DNA from 3 places in the Paraglaciecola sp. 25GB23A genome. Region 3 is predicted to be linked to each of the others. Evidence: predicted binding sites of a transcription regulator. Region 3 holds the regulator's gene; each other region holds the start of a gene.
What was found. Region 3 encodes ArgR, which controls arginine synthesis, uptake and breakdown. Its sites were predicted from a motif close to ANTGAATANNTATTCANT; they were not measured.

Region 1: a site for ArgR is predicted at 3,973-3,990, ahead of argE (acetylornithine deacetylase). Genes of this name have one in related genera too.
Region 2: a site for ArgR is predicted at 2,228-2,245, ahead of ABKW31_RS19380 (OadG family transporter subunit). Genes of this name have one in related genera too.

What each region holds. Positions count from the first base shown of each region.
Region 1 is NZ_JBDYKM010000018.1:56,480-63,863, reverse strand. Features, by position in the region: gene ABKW31_RS17835 (ATP-binding protein) at 1-1,203, opposite strand, end outside; gene ABKW31_RS17830 (response regulator transcription factor) at 1,200-1,895, opposite strand; gene ABKW31_RS17825 (methylglyoxal synthase) at 2,088-2,495, opposite strand; gene argE (acetylornithine deacetylase) at 2,816-3,967, opposite strand; gene argC (N-acetyl-gamma-glutamyl-phosphate reductase) at 4,283-5,299, shown strand; gene argB (acetylglutamate kinase) at 5,304-6,098, shown strand; gene ABKW31_RS17805 (ornithine carbamoyltransferase) at 6,115-7,044, shown strand; gene ABKW31_RS17800 (argininosuccinate synthase) at 7,090-7,384, shown strand, end outside.
Region 2 is NZ_JBDYKM010000024.1:21-7,404, forward strand. Features, by position in the region: gene ABKW31_RS19375 (sulfotransferase) at 471-2,084, shown strand; gene ABKW31_RS19380 (OadG family transporter subunit) at 2,362-2,616, shown strand; gene oadA (sodium-extruding oxaloacetate decarboxylase subunit alpha) at 2,642-4,426, shown strand; gene ABKW31_RS19390 (sodium ion-translocating decarboxylase subunit beta) at 4,439-5,569, shown strand; gene ABKW31_RS19395 (ATP-binding cassette domain-containing protein) at 5,592-6,383, opposite strand; gene ABKW31_RS19400 (oligopeptide/dipeptide ABC transporter ATP-binding protein) at 6,380-7,375, opposite strand; gene ABKW31_RS19405 (ABC transporter permease subunit) at 7,375-7,384, opposite strand, start outside.
Region 3 is NZ_JBDYKM010000003.1:307,121-314,504, reverse strand. Features, by position in the region: gene ABKW31_RS08650 (TonB-dependent receptor) at 1-1,325, shown strand, start outside; gene ABKW31_RS08645 (endonuclease/exonuclease/phosphatase family protein) at 1,404-2,573, shown strand; gene argR (transcriptional regulator ArgR) at 2,711-3,175, opposite strand; gene mdh (malate dehydrogenase) at 3,369-4,307, shown strand; gene ABKW31_RS08630 (DUF2726 domain-containing protein) at 4,386-4,985, opposite strand; gene ABKW31_RS08625 (hypothetical protein) at 5,193-5,561, opposite strand; gene ABKW31_RS08620 (DUF2937 family protein) at 5,675-6,196, shown strand; gene ABKW31_RS08615 (DsbA family oxidoreductase) at 6,281-6,928, shown strand; gene ABKW31_RS08610 (FAD-dependent oxidoreductase) at 6,986-7,384, opposite strand, start outside.

The DNA of each region.
Region 1 (7,384 bases), on a different contig from region 3:
CACTATTTTTAAGTAACGATCTTGCTGACTAAAGTCTAGATTCACCTGTCTAATGGCGTAATAAATGGCGTTACGCAATACGTTTTCAATAGCACTGCTTAACATTTGGCTATCGCCTTCAACTGTATAATTTTTAGTAGCGTTAAAGCTCACTTCTTTATTCTGCTCTTGGGCCTCAAACCTTGCATCACTAATGATCGGGTCAAGCAAGGACCGAATATCGAGGATGTCTTTGTGCATAATAGATTGTGGATTATCCAAGCGAGACAGCGTAAGCACCTGACTAATCATCTTTTCAATTTGCCCAGCTTCTTTTTCTATTCGAGCCACGGAAGAATGTAAAAAACTACTTTCTATGGGTTTATTACTTAAGCCCTCACTTTGTTGCTGCAATATACCAATAGACAATTGCAAACGAGCTAAGGGAGAACGCAACTCATGTGAAATATCTGCAAGAAGCCGCTTTTGACTGCCCATCAAACGCTCTACCTGCTCTGACATATAGTTAAAATCACGGCCCAAACGACCAATTTCATCATGGCGTTTACTGGCACTGCCTACCCGAATAGTTAGGTTACCTGCTGCCATTTGTTTGCTCGCTTCCTGCAGTTGTTCGATAGGATTAACTAGAGAGCGTGCAAACCAAAGACATAAAACAGCACTAATAGCCAAAGAAATAGCGAGAATAAGCATGGGATTCTGACGCTTAAAAGAGCCCATAAATCTCGGTGGAGCGCGTTTTCCTACAAAAAGTAAATAACTCTTACCACTATTAACTATGATACTAGGGCCAACAAAAGTCCCTAAACCAATATCAATACTTATAGCTGATGCAGCGGGACTCAGTTTTAAAAAAGCATCTTCGTTTATTTTCACATGAGGCGGTAGTGTGTTGATAAGACGGTTATTCTCAACATCGACTAAAATTAGATCTATTTGATTCCGCTTACTTACTTGCAACAATATTCTATCTAGTTTTTCAGTACCTGCTCCTCGCCGCTCCAATGCTTCTTGTAAAATTTGCGTGTAGTTGTTGAGTTCAATGACGTCAGCTTGTCGCATTGGGCCAAAACGAACTTCATCATTGAGTAGCTTGATTATCCATATTGAGCCACTCATCATTATAACGGTTGCTATCCAAAACCATAAAAATAGCTTGATATATAAATGATTGGCGGGGTTTAAGCGGGATAAAAACTTCATTTATATACCATATAAATATACCCTGCACCCCGATGAGTTTTGATTTTTTCTGGTTGACTGTGCTGGACGAGTTTGCGTCTAATATTACTCACATGCATATCAATACTGCGATCAAATGCAAGGAGTTTTCTACCCAACACTTTTTCACTTAGGTCATTTTTGCTCACAAGATTGCCGTGATTGAGCATCAATAAGTGTAAGATGGCAAATTCAGTACCGGTTAGTTCTAAGGCCTTACCTGCACAAATTACGCTTTGGTTTGAGGGGGACATAACAACGTCGTCTAGGGTTAATGTTTGATGCACCGAACTACTGGGCAGCATATCCATACGTCTGACTATAGCTTTGATACGAGCGGATAGTTCGCGATGATTGAAGGGCTTGGGTAAGTAATCATCTGCGCCCATTTCTAGGCCAAAAATTTTATCGAAATCGTCACCTTTTGCTGTCAACATCAAGACTGGAGTATGGTGACTTAAGCGCAGACGTTTTAATACCTCAAAACCATCCATTTGAGGCAACATAACATCCAGTAAAATGAGATCGTAGTGTTTGCTGTTTGTTGCCTTTTGTAGGCCACACACACCAGTATGACTGACGTCAATTTGATAACCTTGGGGACTCAAATATTGAATGAGTAAATCAGTAAATTCAATATCATCATCAATTAATAATAACTGTTTTGTTTTCATGGACTTCTTGTGCCGTTAGAGCGCATCTTTCCTATTTACCTGGCAATGGAGGGAATTATAACCCTGCTCCAATGCACAGGCATGGAACATTTACACAAGCTTTACATAAGTATACGTACCTTGGAGTGGATTATGCGCAAAGACAAGCAATAAAGCGTTGACCAAAAATCCTAGAAGCCCTTTATTGCCAAATTAAAAACTGGGTAAATGTCGCTGATATCGTCCATCAAAAAAAAGCGGTGACGTAATTAGCATATCGGCAGTTGAGATATTACAGGCAACAGGCACATTCCATACCGAACACAAACGTAACAGCGCTTTTACATCAGGATCGTGGGGTGCAGGATTCAAGGGGTCCCAAAAAAACACCAAACAGTCGAGCTTGTTTTCAGCAATTAAAGCGCCTATTTGCTGATCACCGCCTAATGGTCCGCTTTTAAAACAATGCACATCAAGACTTAGCTGCTTGGCAATCAAGCCTCCCGTAGTGCCCGTTGCGACCAAGCGATGTTTGCTGAGCTCACTTTTATGTTGTAAAGCCCAGGCAACTAAATCCGGTTTTTTATGATCATGTGCTACTAGAGCAATCGTTTTTTGCATACTGACAACACCCTTTTATAAAAATAAAAATCCATAAATTAAAGATTGTATAGAGCCTGCCCGACTTAGTCCTTTGACAAAGGACTATTCTCAGTGGCAGCCTGATGACGCATTAATTGACATTGAATTTGATCATAAAATCTTAGTAGTTCACACCCCAAAATAGACAAATAAATATTTTATGTACATTGCTTTAAACCTCATACCCAGAACATTATCTTCGTGCTGTGTTATTGCGAGTAATATAGTCGTCTACTATTTTACGTCACATTCGGCGTTGTGCGCTTGTGCTGGAGAAGCCTGAGCGAATCAGAATAAAACTAGTTGTTCATGCATATACGCTGAATAAATTGCTGTAATAGATTCACCGTAGGCTCAACATAAGCCAAAGACATAAACTCATCAGGTTGATGGGCTTGGTCAATACTACCTGGGCCCAGTACTAAGGTATCGCAGCCTAGCAGATTGATAAATGGTGCCTCGGTCGCATAATTGGCACTTTTCGCTTTTTTGCCACTTAATCGTTCCGCTAATTCAATGATATTTTGCTCATCTTTACAGGCAAATGACGGTGCAGTAGGGTACATCAAGTCCAAACTGAGACGCGTTGGAAAACGCTCGCGGACTGGTGTTAGGGCTGCCTCTATCATGGCCAGCGCTTCTTCATCACTGAGTTCTGGTACAGCACGTAAATCAAAGTTGAGCAAACATTGGCCACAGATACGATTTTCACCATCGCCACCATGAATATGCCCCAAATTCATGGTCACATGAGGAACACTAAACGCGTCATCATGATATTTTGCCTTTAACTTTTCCTGCAGTTCCAACAACTGGCCTATCGCTTGATACATAATCTCAATGGCATTAACGCCTTTGGCAGGATCGCTCGAATGGCCAGCTTTGCCGGTAATATTAAGACTTTGTGCAATATGACCTTTGTGTTTAAAAATAGGTACTAATTCAGTTGGCTCACCAATAATGGCCATATCCGGTTTGATGAGCTGCTGTTGTGCAAAAAACCGCGCTCCTGCCATCGAGGTCTCCTCATCGGCACTGGCTAGTATGTAGAGTGGTTTTGTTAGCTGCTTCAATGGTAGGTTTTTTAATGCTTCTAAAATAAAAGCAAAAAACCCTTTCATGTCACAGGTACCTAAACCATAAATCTTGTCCTCGCGTTGTGTTAAAGAAAAAGGATCAGATTGCCAACGCCCTTCATCAAAGGGCACAGTATCGGAATGACCGCAAAGTAATAAGCCGCCTTCGCCTGAACCCAATTGAGCCAACATATTAAATTTGTTATTGGTACCAGGCACAGACTGAATATTTATTGAAAAACCAAAGTCGGCTAACCACGTCGCTAACAAGTCAATAATAGCGCGATTCGACATGTCTATTTTTTCATCAAAAGCGCTGATGGAAGGGGTATTAATGATTTGGGTGTAGTGTTCTAAGAAAGAAGAATGTTGCATAAGCCCCTGCATATATATTTATTCACTTTTATTGCATAACTATCCCGCATATGGCATTCTACTGTCAATGCGGTTGTTAACACAGTTTATAACCTTTTGGTCTATAAACGCTATTTTAGCTTAATTTGGTTTCATAACGAATATGGTAACATTCATTTCATCAAATATTTCCCTGCCTAGCTTCGCCAGCGAGTTGTATCGACGATAGTCGACGTCTGATTGCGTTTAGCACACCCCTTAGCTTTGAGATTAACGCTCAAAGCTAAGGAGTGATTTTTTTGTTGATACTTTATAATGGTAAAAAGAGAATATTTAATGCTCAAAACATGTATTGTCGGCGCAAGTGGTTATACAGGCGCAGAACTAGCACTATTGCTAAAACACCACAGTAAATTTGAATTGTGCGCTTTGTATGTGTCTGAGAATAGTCAAGATGCCCACAAAACCATCGGGGATCTTCATGGTTTTTTATTCGGCCAGATTGACCTACCTTTGCTGCCAATAAAGCTAACAGATATGACTCAACTCGCTAATGAAATGGACATTATTTTTTTAGCAACTCCCCATGAAGCTAGTCACGAATGGATGGATAAATTAGCAGGCAACAGAGCGGTTATCATTGATTTATCTGGTGCCTTTCGTTTAAAAGACCAAACGGTTTTCGCCCAGTATTACGGCTTCGAGAACACCCAAGATCATTGGTTGCAAAAAGCGGTTTATGGCCTCGCCGATTGGCATCAAGAAGCCATTAAGACAGCTGACTTAGTGGCTGTTCCGGGTTGTTACCCCACTGCGTCATTAACCGCACTAAAACCACTGCAAGAAGCGGGTTTGCTCAATCCTGAGCATCGCCCCATTATCAATGCTGTTTCTGGCGTCTCGGGAGCCGGTCGCAAAGCCGCATTAAACAGCAGCTTTACTGAGGTTAGTCTGCAGGCTTATGGAGTACTTGGACATAGGCATCAACCAGAAATCGCCTGTTATTTAGGTGCAGAGGTTATTTTCACGCCACATTTAGGTAATTTTAAGCGCGGAATACTGGCCACCATTACGGTCAAGATAGCGGAAAACGTCAGCGTAGAACAAATCAATCAGGCCTATATTCACGCTTATGGTGATAATCCTATCGTGCGTTTACGCAATTCATGGCCAAAAATTGACGATGTTGCCCACAGTCCTTTTTGTGACTTATTTTGGAAGTATGATCAGCAAAGCGCTTATCTTGTTATTGGCAGTGCCATTGATAATTTATTAAAAGGTGCTGCTTCACAAGCGATGCAATGTGCTAATTTGCGCTTTGGTTTTAAAAGTCATCAGGATTTGGTAGGTTGAAAATATGAAAACCTTAGTCATTAAAGTAGGTGGGGCTTTTATGCAAGCCGACGATCTTGCTTTAGCCTTACTCCATACAATTAAAAAGCTGCAAGAAGAAGTCTGTGTTGTGTTAGTACATGGCGGTGGCCCCATGGTCGAGGAGTTATTGGCGGCCCTTAATTTAACTAGTGTAAAAGTTAAAGGGCTGCGAGTAACTCCTGAGGAACAAATGCCTTATATTGCAGGAGCGCTGGCGGGTACAGCGAATAAGCAACTCTGTGGTTTGGCACTTAAAGCAGGCTTAAACCCTGTAGGTCTTAGTCTCGCTGATGGTAAAATGTGTATTGGCAACGTACTCAACCCAGAACTTGGTAGAGTAGGCTCTGTGGTGGCCGGCGATCCCATGTTATTGCAGCTTTTGGTTAGCAATGAAATGCTACCTATTATTAGCTCTATCGGAGCAGATCAAAACGGACAACTGCTCAACATAAATGCAGATCAAGCCGCTACGGTTATCGCGCAATTGCTCAAGGCAGAACTTATTTTACTGTCAGATGTACCCGGCGTACTTGACGCCGATCACAGCTTACTTGAAAAGCTGGATCACGATCAGATAAATGAACTGATTGAAAATGGCGTGATCCGTGATGGTATGATTGTTAAAGTACAAGCAGCATTGATCGCCGCACAAAGCTTAGGCCGCAGTGTGACTATTGCCAGCTGGAAATCAACAAATGAATTATTAGGTTTTTTGCATAATGAGCCTGTAGGTACAAAAATTTCACCTGCGCTCAGTGCGTCTCAACATTTAAAATAAATTAAAAGGCAGATTAATGAAACAGGATTTACTGACTCTGAAGGATTGGAATAAAACATCGTTAGAACAGTTACTGACTTTAGCTAAAACGATAAAAAGCAATCCAAAAGGGTATCGTAAGGCCTTAGATGGTCAATCCATAGTGGCACTATTTGAAAAGCCATCCCTACGCACCCGTGTCAGTTTTGATATTGGTATTCATAAGTTAGGCGGACATTTAGTCTATTTAGATAGCCAGTCAAATAAATTGGCGGGTCGTGAAGATGTGAAAGACATGGGAGCTAATTTGGCCTGTTGGGCTGATGCCATCGTGGCTCGGGTGTTCTCACACTCTACCCTAGAAGAGCTAGCGGAGTCAGCAAAGGTGCCGGTCATTAATGCACTGTGTGATAAATATCACCCTTGCCAAGCCGTAGCAGATTATTTAACCATCAGTGAACATTACCCTGAACTAAGTCAGGTAAAACTCGCTTATATTGGCGATGGTAACAATGTCACCCACTCTCTAATGTTAGTTGGCGTTGCCCTTGGCTGTGAAGTGATTGTTATTACCCCTCCAGGTTATGAAGTTGATGCTGAAATTGTAAAATTAACCCAACAACGTGCAACACAATTTGGTGGGAAATTAACGGTTAGCACCGATATTAATGCCGCTATCGGTGCGCAGGTATTGTATACCGATACGTGGATATCCATGGGTGACACTACTCCCATAGAACAAATAAAGTCGGTATTTGACCCTTATAAAATTGATGAGGCACTGATGGAACTCACAGGCGCAGATTATGTGATGCACTGTCAACCAGCACATCGTGATTTAGAAATCAGTGGCAGTCTTATTGACGGTGAAAAATCGTTACTCATGCAGCAAGCAGAAAATCGTATGCATGGGCAAAATGCCATCTTAGTACAATTATTAGCGGCTAATTTTAAGCCCGCTAACTAAACTCAATTACCTTTAGAAAACGACTCAGAGCAGGAACAAATAACAATGGCCAAAAAACAAATTAAAAAAGTGGTACTCGCTTATTCTGGTGGTTTAGATACCTCTGCAATTATCCCTTGGTTACTTGAAAACTATGAGGGTTGTGAAATCATTGCCTTTGCTGCTGACGTCGGTCAGGGTGAAGAAGAATTAGTGGGTTTGCGTGAAAAAGCCTTAAAAACCGGTGCTAGCGAATGTTACATCGTTGATCTTAAAGAAGAGTTTATCGCTGACTATGTATTCCCGACTATCACCACAGGTGCTGTCTATGAAGGTGAATACTTGTTGGGCACGTCAATGG
Region 2 (7,384 bases), on a different contig from region 3:
TCCACACGCGCCATTTCAATAACCTCCCCAAATTTAGTCTAAAGTTGTTTTAAGATATTTTTTATAGAAACTACTCCTATAGCTCATCACTCCGTGACGGGCAGAATAGAGTACCTGGCTACGAACCAGGCGGTCGGAGGTTCGAATCCTTCCACACGCGCCATTTCAATAACCTCCCCAAATTTAGTCTAAAGTTGTTTTAAGATAGTTTTTATAGAAACTACTCCTATAGCTCATCACTCAGTGACGCTCACCGCGTGACGCTCACCGCGTGACGCTCATTCAATTACCACCAGTAAATTAGTATTGTTTCTCAGTTATGCGCACAAGAGGCGTGCGGCGCAGTATTTATAGTTACCTTTCACTTCTTTCTAATTCCCATGTGCAAAATGTGTATCGGGTTCAGGCGCTTGACAGTCTCAAAGTCTTCTATAATCTTGTGCGGTCTGGAAAAATCAAAGGTAAATTACATGAATCAACACCCATCCAGCGTTGCTATTACTAAAGACAAACCTGAAGCAGGCCAAGTAGTAACGGAATTATCTAGAGCTTTTGACGCTCTGGAAGTGAAAGACTTTAGGCTGGTGATAGAGATTGCTAAAGGGTTACTGAAAACTAATAAAAAAATTCCGCAAGCCCATTATTTGATTGGCAGAGTAACAATAGAAACCAGGCAGTTAGATATCGCATTAAAAGCGCTTGAGACTGCGGTAGAACTTGATGGAACGGTAGCAGAATATTGGGCATTTTTAGCTTTGGTATATAGCCAAATCGGTAATATGGTCAAAGCAGAAAACGCCGTTGTGGCCGCCCAACAAATAGGCAGTGATAAGGCTTATATTTTACATCCCATTGCTCATGTATTAAGTGTTTTAGGACACGCTGAGGAGGCGGTCAAAAATCTACGTATTGCCGTTCAGAACTCACCTAATAATGGAATATATCACCATGCTCTTGGTGTCAGTTTGTTAGAATTAGGCGATTTTAGCGGCGCGCAGCAATCTCTCAAAAAAGCGGTGGCTCTTAATGAAAATGATGCGGAGTCTTGGTGGATTTTATCTTCACTTGTAAAAGCACAAAATAATGATTTGGCAGAGCAATTACTCGCGCTCATGAAAAAGACTGAAACAACTCCTAGAGCTCATGCTTTTCTGGGATATGCAGCAGGGAAATTATTTGAGGATACACAATGCTGGGATAAAGCCTTTGAAGTATTCGAACGTGGTGCCGCTGCAAAGCGTAAGATCGTTGATTATGATAGCTCAGAAGCCAAAAAGACCTTTGAAGTTATTAAATCTGTGTGTACAGAAAATTGGCTTAATACATCCGTTAATGAAACTAATGAGACTGCCCCAATATTTATTATTGGTCAGCCCCGCACGGGTACCACTCTTATCGACCGCATTATTTCTAGCCACAGTTTAGTGCATTCGGCTGGTGAACCGGTGCAATTGGCTATGTCACTTCGGGCGATAACAGGAGTGCGTACCAAAGAATTTATTTCAGCAGAATTAATCAATAAATCTCACTATGTTACCGGTGCCGAATTAGCTCAATCCTATCTTACTGGATTAGCTAGGCTTCGAGGCAAAACCCCATACTTCATTGATAAATTTCCAATGAATTTTATGTTAGTAGGTTTTATCGCAAAGGCCTTCCCTAAGGCTAAAATCATTCATGTTACTCGGAGCCCAGCAGATACTTGTTTTGCCGTTTTTAAACAGCTATTTGAAGAGGTCTATCAGCACAGTTATGCTCAAAGCGAAATGGCAGAACATTTTGTTATGTATCGGCAATTGATGGAGCACTGGCATACCATTATGCCTGGTAAGATTTTGGATATAGCGTATGAAGATGTTATTGCAGATAACGAAGTGCAAGCACGTAGGCTTATTCAGCATCTAGGTCTTGATTGGGAAGATACTTGCATTAATTTTGAAAAAAACAATACTGCCGTTGTGACCGCTAGTGCAGCGCAAGTACGTGAAAAGGCACATAACCGCTCGATTGGCCGATGGAAGAACTATAAGAATCAGTTATCTCCAACACTCGATATTCTCAAAGCTGCTGGAATCTCTCCATAATATAAAGCCTTTGAACCGTATAATAAAATATTACTAGATTATCTGGCCTCACACTGACGTCACTACAGGTCTAGCTATATCGGCTTATTACTGCCTAGTAGAAGAATACAAAAATTACTCCTTAGGTGAGTTTATTTAGGCTAGTTGAATATAAATTCAACTAAATTGAATTTATCTTTGTTTTTTAAGTGTTTTTGCTTTGGTGGTTTTGCTGTAATATGTTGGGCTCAATGGTAAGTAAAGGCTCAGTTTGGGCCTCAATAGGAATAGCATAATTATGCCTCATGATGTTGTCAGTTTGTTAATGGATGCGGCCAATTTAATGATGATTGGCATGTTCGTGGTTTTCCTGTTTCTAGCGGCCCTAATCGGGGCGGTAAATGTAATTGCGTGGCTTAATAAACGCTTTCCAGAATCTGCTGTTAGTTCAGGCCAACAACCTGCTAGTTCAAGTAAGTCAAATAACGCTCTACCATCTGGGTTAGTGGCTGCCATCACCGCTGCTATTCATCAACACCGTAGCAATAAATAGTTTTCAAACTTAAGAGAATATTATTATGTCAAAGCCGCTAGCTATCACTGATGTGGTATTACGTGACGCACACCAATCATTGCTTGCAACACGTTTGCGTTTAGAAGATATGCTTCCTATTGCTGAGAAGTTAGATCAAGTTGGTTATTGGTCTTTAGAAACCTGGGGCGGAGCAACATTTGATGCTTGTATTCGTTATTTAGGCGAAGATCCTTGGGAGCGAATCCGAGCCCTAAAAAAAGCCATGCCAAAGACCAAACAACAAATGTTATTGCGTGGTCAAAATTTGCTCGGTTATCGTCACTATGCTGACGATGTAGTAGAAAAGTTTATTGAACGAGCCCACACCAATGGTGTTGATGTCTTTCGTATTTTTGATGCTATGAATGATATCCGTAATTTACAAACAGCCGTTAAGGCGACGATTAAACAGGGAGCCCATGCCCAAGGTACGCTGTCTTATACCGTATCACCAGTGCACAATTTACAGACATGGTTAGACATGGCAGCCAGATTACAAGATATGGGCGTTCATTCTATCTGTATTAAAGATATGGCAGGTCTGCTAAAACCTTATGTCTGCGAGGAGCTTGTTAGTCGTTTGAAAGAAACGATTGAAGTGCCTATTGCAATGCATTGTCATGCGACCACAGGTTTAAGTACGGCCACTTATCAAAAAGCCATTGATGCAGGTATTGATATACTCGACACATCTATCTCATCTATGAGCATGACTTATGGCCACACCGCAACAGAAACCGTTGTGGCTATCGTTGAAGATACGGCGCGTGATACAGGCTTACAATTACCCTTGTTGGCCGATATAGCCAGTTATTTTAGGGATGTTAGAAAAAAATATAGCCAATTTGAAGGCAGTTTAAAAGGTGTTGATGCGCGCATTCTAATTGCTCAAGTTCCGGGTGGAATGCTAACTAATATGGAAAGCCAACTTAAGGAACAAGGTGCCTTAGATCGCATGGACGAAGTGCTGAAAGAAATTCCTCGTGTGCGAGAAGATCTTGGATTTATCCCACTAGTGACCCCCACTTCGCAGATTGTAGGTACACAGTCAGTCCTCAATGTCTTGACCGGCGAACGCTACAAAAGCATCACTAAAGAAACAGCTGGGGTATTAAAAGGTGAATATGGCGCCACAGCAGCACCGGTAAACGCGAGTTTGCAATTAAAAGTGCTAGCGGGTGAAGAGCCCATTACCTGTCGGCCAGCCGATCTTATTGGCGCTGAATTAGCTTCACTCACCAGTGAACTGGCAGACATAGCGAAGCAAGAAAACCTGCGTTTAGCGACTGACTCAGTAGATGATGTATTAACTTATGCATTATTTGCCCAAGTTGGATTGAAATTTTTACGAAATCGTCATGACCCATCTGCTTTTGAGCCCAGTCCGCAAGCTGCTGATAAAGTACAGAGTATTAAGCCTCAGACTGCTGATACTAACTCAGCCGGCCCTGCTAGCTATTCTGTTCGTGTTGATGGCAAAACTTATCAAGTTGAAGTAGGCGAGTCAGGTGCCTTGAGTAATATTCAAGCAGTGACTGAAAGCCCTGTTGCGAATAATAAAATTACCTCTGCGGCGACGGAGAGTTTGCAGTCACCTTTATCGGGAACCATCTTTAAGATTCTGGTTGCGGTTGATGAAGACGTCACTCAAGGACAAGTGGTATTGGTCATGGAAGCGATGAAAATGGAAACCGAAATTCGCTCTACTGTTAGCGGCAGGATAAGTAAGATATTAGTTAAAGACGGCGACTCAGTGCAAACTGGTCAATCTTTGTTGACGTTTAATTAAGGCATGACTTAGATGGAAAAAATTCAGCTGTTGTGGGATAGCACCGCGCTCGCTCACTTTCAACTTGGTCAAGTTGTGATGATGTTAGTGGGTGCCTTATTACTATATTTGGCAATTGTTAAGAAATTTGAGCCTTTACTACTATTACCCATTGGCTTTGGTGCGGTATTAACAAATATCCCCTTAGCTGGGTTTAGTGAGGCAGGAGGCTTGCTCTATTACATTTATCATGTTGGTATAGAAACTGGCGTCTTTCCTCTGTTAATTTTTATGGGGGTAGGCGCCATGACAGACTTTAGTGCCTTGATTGCTAATCCTCGTATGTTATTACTGGGGGCTGCGGCCCAATTTGGTATATTTGGTACATTGTTTGGCGCGATTGCGCTCAATTTCATTCCAGGTTTTGAATTCAGTATGAAAGATGCTGCCGCGATAGCTATTATTGGCGGTGCTGATGGGCCTACAGCCATATTTTTGGCTTCACGTTTGGCACCTGACTTACTCGGAGCTATTGCCGTTGCCGCCTATTCTTACATGGCATTGGTACCGATTATTCAACCCCCGATAATGCGCCTACTAACCAATGAGCAAGAGCGTAAAATCGAGATGGCGCAATTACGCCATGTATCAAAACGTGAAAAAATCATTTTCCCTTTAGCAGTACTGCTGATGACTATATTGTTTTTACCCAGTGCCACGCCATTAATCGGCATGTTCTGTTTGGGTAATTTAATGAAAGAATCTGGGGTAGTAGATAGATTAAGTAATAGTGCACAAAATGAATTAATTAACGTAGTGACTATTTTTCTGGGTTTGGCTGTGGGCTCAAAACTCTCCGCGGACAAGTTTTTGACTCTGGAAACTTTAGGGATATTAGCTCTTGGTGCTATTGCGTTCTCTGTCGGTACTGCTGCCGGTATTTTAATGGCTAAATTGATGGGCCGTTTTAGCTCACAAAAAATTAATCCCCTTATTGGTGCTGCTGGGGTATCTGCCGTACCTATGGCTGCGCGGGTGGTTAATAAGGTGGGTTTAGAATCGAATCATCATAACTTTTTACTGATGCATGCCATGGGTCCTAACGTAGCAGGTGTACTTGGCTCGGCCGTAGCCGCAGGCATCTTACTTGCCTTAGTCGGGTAGGTTTAGCATTTAATCATGTTCATCAAGTGTTTTGTCGGTTAATAAGCGCTTGATGAGCATGTACCAATTTTTGCGTATACTCTTCTTTTGGCCAATTAAAAATAACATCAGTCCGGCCTGATTCGATAATCTTACCATGGCGCATCACAATGACTTTGTCGCTGATGTGGCGGACAATGCCCAAATTGTGTGAAATAAAAATAAAACCCAGACCCAATTCGCGCTGTAGGTTCATCAATAGATTGACAATTTGAGAGCGTACAGAAGGGTCTAAGGCCGCAAATGGCTCATCTGCCACCAACACTTGTGGATTTAATATCAATGCTCTGGCAAGGGCTACACGCTGTCTCTGACCATCAGACAACATATGGCGATAAAAAAACTGGTGTTCTGGCATAAGTCCGACTTGAGCTAATGTTTGTTCAATTTTTGCGGCCCGCTGCATCATATTCAAATCGGTATTCAAACGTAAGGGCTCATCTAAAATCGACCCAAGCGTAATGCCAGGATTCAGCGATTCATTACTGTTTTGAAAAATCATCCTAATACTTAAACCACGTTGGCGCTGGTTGGATTTGTTTAAGGCTTCACCATGCAAAAAAATCTGCCCGCTTTCCGGTTTTTCCAAGCCTACAAGTAACTTGGCTAACAGCGATTTTCCTGAGCCGTTCGCGCCAATAACAGCTAAGGTTTCCCCCGCTTTGAGGTCAATATTAATTGGCCCAAGTTCAAAGGTTTTTTTTGTACTGAAAAAGTTAAGTTTGTCTTTATGATTAACAAATTTTAAATTTTCAACATGGATTAAATCAGTCATTTTTTATCCCAATGCAAGGGGAAGTGGCAACTATAATAATGTTCATGGACTCGTCTTACCGAAGGTACCACGACACACTCTCTGCGTGCTCGAGGACAGCGCGGACCGAGCCGACAGCCAATAGGTAAATGCTGTAAAGTTGGGATGGTGCCGTCCAAGGAGCTCAGTGCAGATTTTGGTGCTAAATCTTTACGAAAACTTGGCGCACTATCCAATAATGCTTGAGTGTAAGGATGTAAGGCGCGTTTTTTGAGTTGCAACATATTGCCGCTTTCTACGGTTTGACCACAATAGAGTACGGTCATGTAATGGGCCATACTGGAAATGGCAAGTAAGTCATGACTTACAAATAGTACACTCAGTTTTCTGACTTGATTAACTCGACTCAGTAATTTTAATATTTGCGATTTAGCCGTAACTTCCATTCCACGGGTTGGATCATCAGCAATGATAAGTTTTGGCTCCGACACTAAGGCCATGGCAATCATAAATTTTTGACAAACATCGTTAGAAATCTGGTGGGCATAACTTTGCATACATAGTTTATGATCCTTTATGCCGACCCGATGCAACAATTCGATAACGATTTTTTCTCTCTCTTTAGTGCGACGCCAAAACAAACGACTTTCGATACGGCTTTCAGGCACAATTTCTGTTAACTGCTCACCCAATGTTTGTAAGGGATCAAGAGAGTTTTTGGGATTTTGAAAAATAACCGAAATATCACTACGAATGACTTTGCGCCGGTCTTTGACCGACATAGTTAGTAAATCTTGCCCTCGCCACGTCATTCGATCTGCGGTAACTCGCCAACGTTGCGGTATGGCACCCACAATCGCTTTGATAATTAAACTCTTACCAGAGCCAGATTCACCTACTAGTGCATGAATTTGCCCTTCGTTAATGACCAGGTTAATTTTATCTAAAGCTTTGACCCACTCACCAGCGATATCAATTTCTAAGGTCAGGTTTTTAATATCAAGTAGACTCATTAATGTAGT
Region 3 (7,384 bases):
CTAATACCGGTACTGTAGATGGTATGGATTTGATTCAGCCGCGCATCGGTTTTAACTGGCGTGTTCAAGATAACCTAGAAGTATTTGGTGGTGTGGGTCGTTACTCTGGTGGTAACCCTAATGTTTGGATTTCAAACTCTTACTCTAATGATGGTGTAACCAACATTGGTGTACGTGAGAATGCAATTGCAAGTTTTGATACCTTATTTAATACAGAGCTTACAGGTCAAGGTCGACCTATCTATGACATCCCTCAAGCGATGTTTGATGCTGTTGCCAATACGTCTATTACCTCTGGTGATGGCGGCGTAAACGCAACTGACCCAGACTTTAAGATGCCTCATGAGTGGAAATTGGCTCTAGGTGGTAAATACATCACTGAAGATGACTATATATTTAGTGCAGATTTGATGTATACCAAGAAAAAAGACTCACCTATCTTGGTTGATCTTAGCTTAAGTGACTCTGGCGCTGATGCACCTGACGGTCGTCCACTTTATACCTCAAACGGTCGTTTCGAAGGAAATGACTTAATGTTGACTAACGTAAAAGGGTCTGACGGCGATTCTAAAGTGGTATCTTTTGCAGTACAAAAGGATTACGACTTTGGTCTAGATGCAAGCTTGGCCTATGCCTTTACACGCTCTACAGACGTAAGCCCAATGACCAGTTCAACAGCTGGGTCTAACTTTAATAACGTCGCTACTTCTGACTTGAATAATCCAGGTGTATATACCTCTGATTATGAAACTCGTCACCGCTTTACTTTGAGCTTAAGCTACAAGCAAGAGTTCATTGACGGACTTGATACGAGGTTTAGTTTGTTTGGTTCAGCTAACGAAGGTAAGCCAATTTCTTATACTTTCAACAATGCTAGAATGTTTAATGATTCTAATGATTACAGAAGCTTGATTTATGTACCATTGGAAAATGATCCTTTAGTTGTTTACGGTGATGATTTTGATCTTGCTGGCTTCAACAAGCTAATCGAAGATGAAGGCCTTACTCGTGGCGGTATCATGGATCGTAACTCTTCTTCTGCCGATTGGTGGGTGAAGTTTGACGTTCGTGTTGAGCAAGAGCTTCCTGCGTTTTATGAAGGCCACAAAGCAAGTGCTTTCTTGGTTGTGCAAAACTTGGGTAACTTATTGAATGATGATTGGGGTGTATTCCGTCAAGGTTCATTTGTTGGTGATGATGTCATCTCAGCAACGATCAATGACCAAAACCAATATGTTTATTCAGATTACAATGCATCTGAACAAGGTATCAACCGTGGCGCTTCATTATGGGAAGTGCGTATGGGTGTTAAATACAAGTTCTAATATCAAGCTAGTTTGATAACGCTAAAGCCGATCTTTTGATCGGCTTTTTTTTTACTGAGATTACTGCTGGAATCGTTTATGTTGAAACTATTATTATCAGTGTTGTTAGGAACGTTTATGAGTTGTGCTCTAGCCCAAACCCTGCGTATTGCTACTTTCAATGTCAGTATGGAGGCTGGAAATTATGCACCAGCCGACAGTGCGCTCAGTGGTAATGAACTTTTTGCACAGTTGGCCAGTGGTAAAAATCAACAGATCAATAATATTGCCCATATTATTCAGATAGTTAGACCCGATATTATTTTATTAAATGAGTTTGACTACACAGCAAATGACGAAAAAGGCATTAAAGCCTTTCTCACAAAGTATCTTAATGTGGCTCAAGACCAAGCCAAAGCCATAAATTATCCCTATTTTTACAGTGCAGCAGTCAATACAGGGGTGGATTCAGGCTTGGATTTAGACAAGGATGGCGTAGCTAGTGGTAAAGGTGGTGATGCCTTCGGATTTGGCCTATACCCAGGACAATACGGCATGGTGATACTTAGCCGCTATCCAATTGATAAAAACGCTGTACGTACTTTTCAACATTTTTTATGGCAAGACATGCCAGACAACCTAATGAAGACGGTCAAAAATGAGCAAGGCCAGGCTTGGTATTCCGCTGAAGCACAGAGCGTCCTGCGCTTATCGTCTAAGTCCCATTGGGATTTACCCATCGATGTAAATGGCAGAACTATTCATCTGCTGGCCAGCCACCCAACGCCGCCGGTGTTTGATGGGCCTGAAAATCGGAATGGCAAACGTAATCATGATGAAGTACGTTTTTGGAATGACTATGTAGATGTACAGAAGGCAAGCTATATTTATGATGATAAGGGCTTACATGGGGGCCTTACACCGTCTTCGCGTTTTGTGATTTTGGGTGATCTCAATAGTGCTGTGGACAATGGCGATAGCATGAAAGAGGCAATATCAGCCTTAGTTTATTCGTCTAAGGTGATTCAAAATATTCCTCATAGTGAAGGAGGGCGTTTACACCGGCCAACAGATATAGCTGCCAGCACTTATACCGCAGATTGGGGCTTGCGCGCCGATTATGTGCTGCCGTCGACCTATGGACTTAGCTTGGTGGATAGTGGCGTATTTTGGCCTGAACCTGACTCCATACTAGCACCACTGGTTAAAGACCGCCAAGCCTCGTCAGATCATCGTTTGGTATGGGTTGATGTTACCCTAGAGCAATAATAATGGAATAGGCTATATCACTTAGGTCACCTAGAAAAACGTCGCTAAACTATTTATAACGCTTGCCTTTGTGACCTCTGTGTTAATTCGTTTTAGTTTTGTTCTAGTAGCTAGTTACTAGTAAATAGTTAGTAGACTCAGACGTTGTCAAAAAGAGCTTCTACTTTTTCGCGGATTTCTTCAATTTTGGTAATGTCAGATGGGGCGATGAAAATAGTATCGTCACCTGCAATAGTGCCAAGAACCCCATCTTTTTTACCTAAAGAATCAAGTAAACGAGCAATTAATTGAGCGGCACCCGGGCTGGTACGAATGATCACCATGACATTGTTATGGACAATATCCAATACAAGCTGTTTTAAGGGGCTTTTGGCTGTTGGCATACCCAACTCAGGGGGAAGGCAATAAACCATGTCTCCTCGGGCATTACGCGTCCTTACAGCGCCAAACTTACTGAGCATTCTTGATACTTTCGACTGACTGATATTGTCGAACGCTTGCTCTTTTAGTGCATCAACAATGTCACCTTGAGAGCCAAAGTTCTCGGTGTTCAATATATCTTTGAATGCTCTAATTAACGCTTCTTGCTTAATAGTGGCCATAGCTTCCTCGATTTTTGATGGGTATTTTGCCGCATTGCTGCAGTTTAAGCAATTTGCCTGTTGTTTCAGTGAGTAATCGAGTTACAAAAAAAACAACGAGGTAGTATGATAGGCGTTTTCCCCAAGCCTTGAATATAAATTCCTTATAATCAAGGTAAATTACTTAGCAAATCGCTTTACACAGGAGAGAATTATGAAAGTAGCTGTACTTGGTGCTGCAGGTGGTATAGGTCAGGCATTGTCATTGTTGTTAAAAACACAATTACCAGCCGGTTCAGAATTGTCATTATATGATGTTGCTCCAGTTGTTCCTGGCGTTGCAGTTGACTTAAGCCATATCCCCACTGACGTAAAAGTCGCAGGTTTTGGTAAAGACAACCTAGCCGATGCGTTGACAGGATGCGATATCGTATTGATTCCTGCAGGTGTTCCACGTAAGCCTGGTATGGATCGTTCTGACTTGTTTAACATCAATGCAGGTATCGTTAGAAACTTGATTGATGCTATTGCAGACACCTGTCCTGAAGCTTGTATTTGTGTGATTACCAACCCTGTCAATACGACGGTTGCTATCGCTGCTGAAGCATTGAAAGCTAAAGGTGTATATAACAAAAATAAATTGTTCGGTGTAACAACTCTAGATGTTATCCGTGCTGAAACTTTTGTAGGCAATTTGAAAGGTTTAAATCCAGCCAACGTGCACGTGCCAGTTATTGGCGGCCACTCTGGTACAACCATTTTACCTTTGTTATCACAAGTTGAAGGTGTTGATTTTACCGATGAAGAAGTAACAAGCTTAACGACTCGCATTCAAAACGCTGGTACAGAAGTTGTCGAAGCTAAAGCCGGTGGCGGATCAGCTACTCTATCTATGGGTCAAGCGGCAGCTCGTTTCTGTTTGTCTTTAGTCGCAGCAATGCGTGGTGACAATGTGGTTGAATATACCTATGTTGAAACTAACAGCGCTGATGCGGTATTTTTCTCTCACCCAGTGCGTTTAGGCAAAAATGGGGTAGAAGAAATTCTATCTTATGGCGAATTAAGTGCCTTCGAGCAAAATGCCAAAGAAGCTATGTTAGACGGTTTACGTGGTGACATCCAATTGGGTGTTGAGTTTGTAAAAGGTAAATAAGTCGCATCTGGCTTACATAAAAAACCAGCTTATTTAGCTGGTTTTTTTGTATTTGTTTTCCTTACTACCCAACGCGAATTACGCAGCGATAGGATTACGTCCTACCGGGCGAGTAGGTTTGGCCTTTTGTTTTAACTCATCTGGCAAATTCAAAGTGCCCTGCATGATAGGCGGTTTTAATTTTTGAGGCCGTCTGTTAGGTAACTTGGCCTCAATACATTCTTTTATCTCTTGCGCTTGATAGCCAGAGCGTACTTTAATTCTGACATGAGGAATATTTGCTGCATCAAGCGAGCCCGTTACAAACCAATCTTTTTGCTTTTTATAACCCTCTTTACCATTGTCGTGCACCAGGTCTACTGCGATCACTGGCGTCATATCGTCTTTTGAACACAAAACAAAATCTAAGTAACGCGAGTTAGCTCGGTTTACGGCATTTTTGCTGGTTTTTCTGTCAGTACTTTGACGCACCGCCAAAATATCGACTAATTTTACTCGACATAAAATACGGTAATCTCTGCCCACTGCCTCTTCGATTAGCATTAAAAAGCTCCTTTCGACCGGAGTAAAAAGGCTTGGTTTCTTTTTAAAAGGAAAGGCTAGGGCAGGCTCGTTAAGTTTTATGGCCGCTACAGCCACTATGATCAGCAAAATCATTAAAATAATGACTAATTCCATTTTTTCTCCTGCTCTGCCACTTTATTGGCAACGTTAGATAGTATGAAGTTGATTTAGCAAGGAGAGTGCCAACAGCTGTATTGGCTAACGAATGGTGTTGGTGGGAGTCTATGTTGTGCAGATCTAATCGACCTTATAGGGCGGGATCCGCTTAATGCAGTGTAAAGAAAGCCTAAGTTGGCTGGCAATAAACTATAAAGTTAACGGTTATTTATCTTTGAGCAGTACGTCAATCTGACTACCAATTCCATCAGGCGAAATGACAATCGTTAATTGGCGGTCTTGATAGTTCAATAGGTTACGGCCTTTTTCCATTACGTCTTGGTTTGGTGTACCAAGTGCTTCTAGGTAAAAATCTTTAACTGCAGCTTGGTTTAAATTAGCAAAATAAGACATGCTAGCAGGTAATTCTTGATCGAAAACCTGACAGAAGCCTGCGGATGGCGCTAAGGGAAGCTCATGAAATTGAGTCGGGCATGACATTGACGTAGAGTGTGCCATAGTACTTAAGCCCGAATAGGCAATAGTGATAATAAAACAAGAAAAACAACGTAGGCCTTTGGAAAAATTAAACAAAGCTAAGCACTCATAAATAATGTTAGGTTTTACTATAGAAGCTCAGTGAAACTGCGGCAACCTTATTTGTACTTAAATAGGTATAAAGCTTTACGCTAGGGTATATCCTCAATATGAAAATAATTAAAGACTATCTGCGCCTTATTGTATTTTCTGTCGGTTTGTTGGTTGGTGTCCAGCTGCCGGCGGTAGTTGATCAATATGCTAAACGCGTCGATGCAAAGTTATTGGAATCACAGCAAAACCTAGCTGGATTTCAACAAACGGCCGAGCGTTATTTTGCTGGTGATATAAAAAAATTAGTGGCTCACTATTTAGCCAGTGACGATGTGGTGTTTAAACAAGATGCGAATAATATTCAATTTATTGTGCAACGAGTGGCTTTATTAGCAGAAGAGCTCGAACTATTGCAGCAAGGCGCATTAATCGGCACTTTTCATGTGGTGTTTAAGCATGATGATGCCATTATGCGCGAAACCTTGGCCCAGTATACCTACGTGCTTATTTTACAGCCGAGCGCCTTACTGTGGGGCATAACTATCGCTTTGTCGCTGAGTATATTGATTGAGCTTATTTTTACGGCATTGTTTAGTGTCATTAGGCGGGTGAATCGACCTAAAAAAGTGCAGATTTAAGCGCAATCTCCTTGGCTAATTTGCCTAGCGCAATGTGACCATAAAGTGAAAAGAATAAACCAAGTTAATGGGAGTATTTAATAAATGAAAAAACTGAAAATTGATATTGTGTCAGACGTTTCCTGTCCTTGGTGCATTATCGGCTATAAAGGCTTAGAGCAGGCTTTGACCGAGTTACAAGATGATATTCAGGCTGATATTAGGTGGCAGCCTTTTGAATTGAATCCGCAGATGCCGAAAGAGGGGCAGGAAATCACCGAGCACATTACCCAAAAATATGGCATTAGTGCGCAGCAAGCCGACAATAATCGTGAGATGATCAAACAACGTGGTTTAGATGTGGGTTACGCTTTTGGGCAGCGTGGGGGCGGGCGTATTTATAATACCTTTGATGCCCATCGATTGTTGCACTGGGCAGAGTCCCAAGGCAAGCAAACTGAGTTAAAGTTGGCCTTGTTCGACTTGTATTTTAAACAAGGCGGCGATCCCAGTGATCATCAACAATTATTAGATGTCGTAAAAACGCTAGGACTAGACGTAAAAGCGGCACAGAATGTTCTGGAGTCTGAGCAGTTTATTCAAGAAGTACGCGCGGCTCAGCAGCACTTTCAAAGCGCTGGGATAACGTCGGTTCCCGCGGTTATTGTTAATGATAAACATCTCATTAGCGGCGGACAACCTGCGGCCGTTTTCGCCCAGGCCTTAAAACAAATAGCAGATGAAAGTGCATAATTAAAAAGGGAGCCTAGGCTCCCTTTGATGATCTTATTTTAATGTGGAGTATCTTGATTACACGCCAATATAATCCAGTATACCTTCAGCAGCCTCTCGCCCCTCAAAAATGGCCGTGACCACCAAATCTGAGCCTCTAACCATATCCCCACCTGAGAAGATCTTTGGATTCGAGGTTTGAAAAGCAAACTTACCTTTTGCTGGAGCTCTGACTCGGCCTTTTTCATCTAACATTATGCCGAACTCACCAAACCAACCGGCAGGACTAGGCTGGAAACCAAAGGCAATGATGATGGCATCTGCCTCAAGTACATGTTCAGAGCCTTCAATCACGACTGGACTGCGGCGGCCTTGTGCATCAGGCGCGCCCATTTCAGTTTTGACAAGTCGAACACCGATGGCTTGGCCATTTTCATCGACTGCGATATCAAGAGGCTGTAAGTTAAATTTAAACTC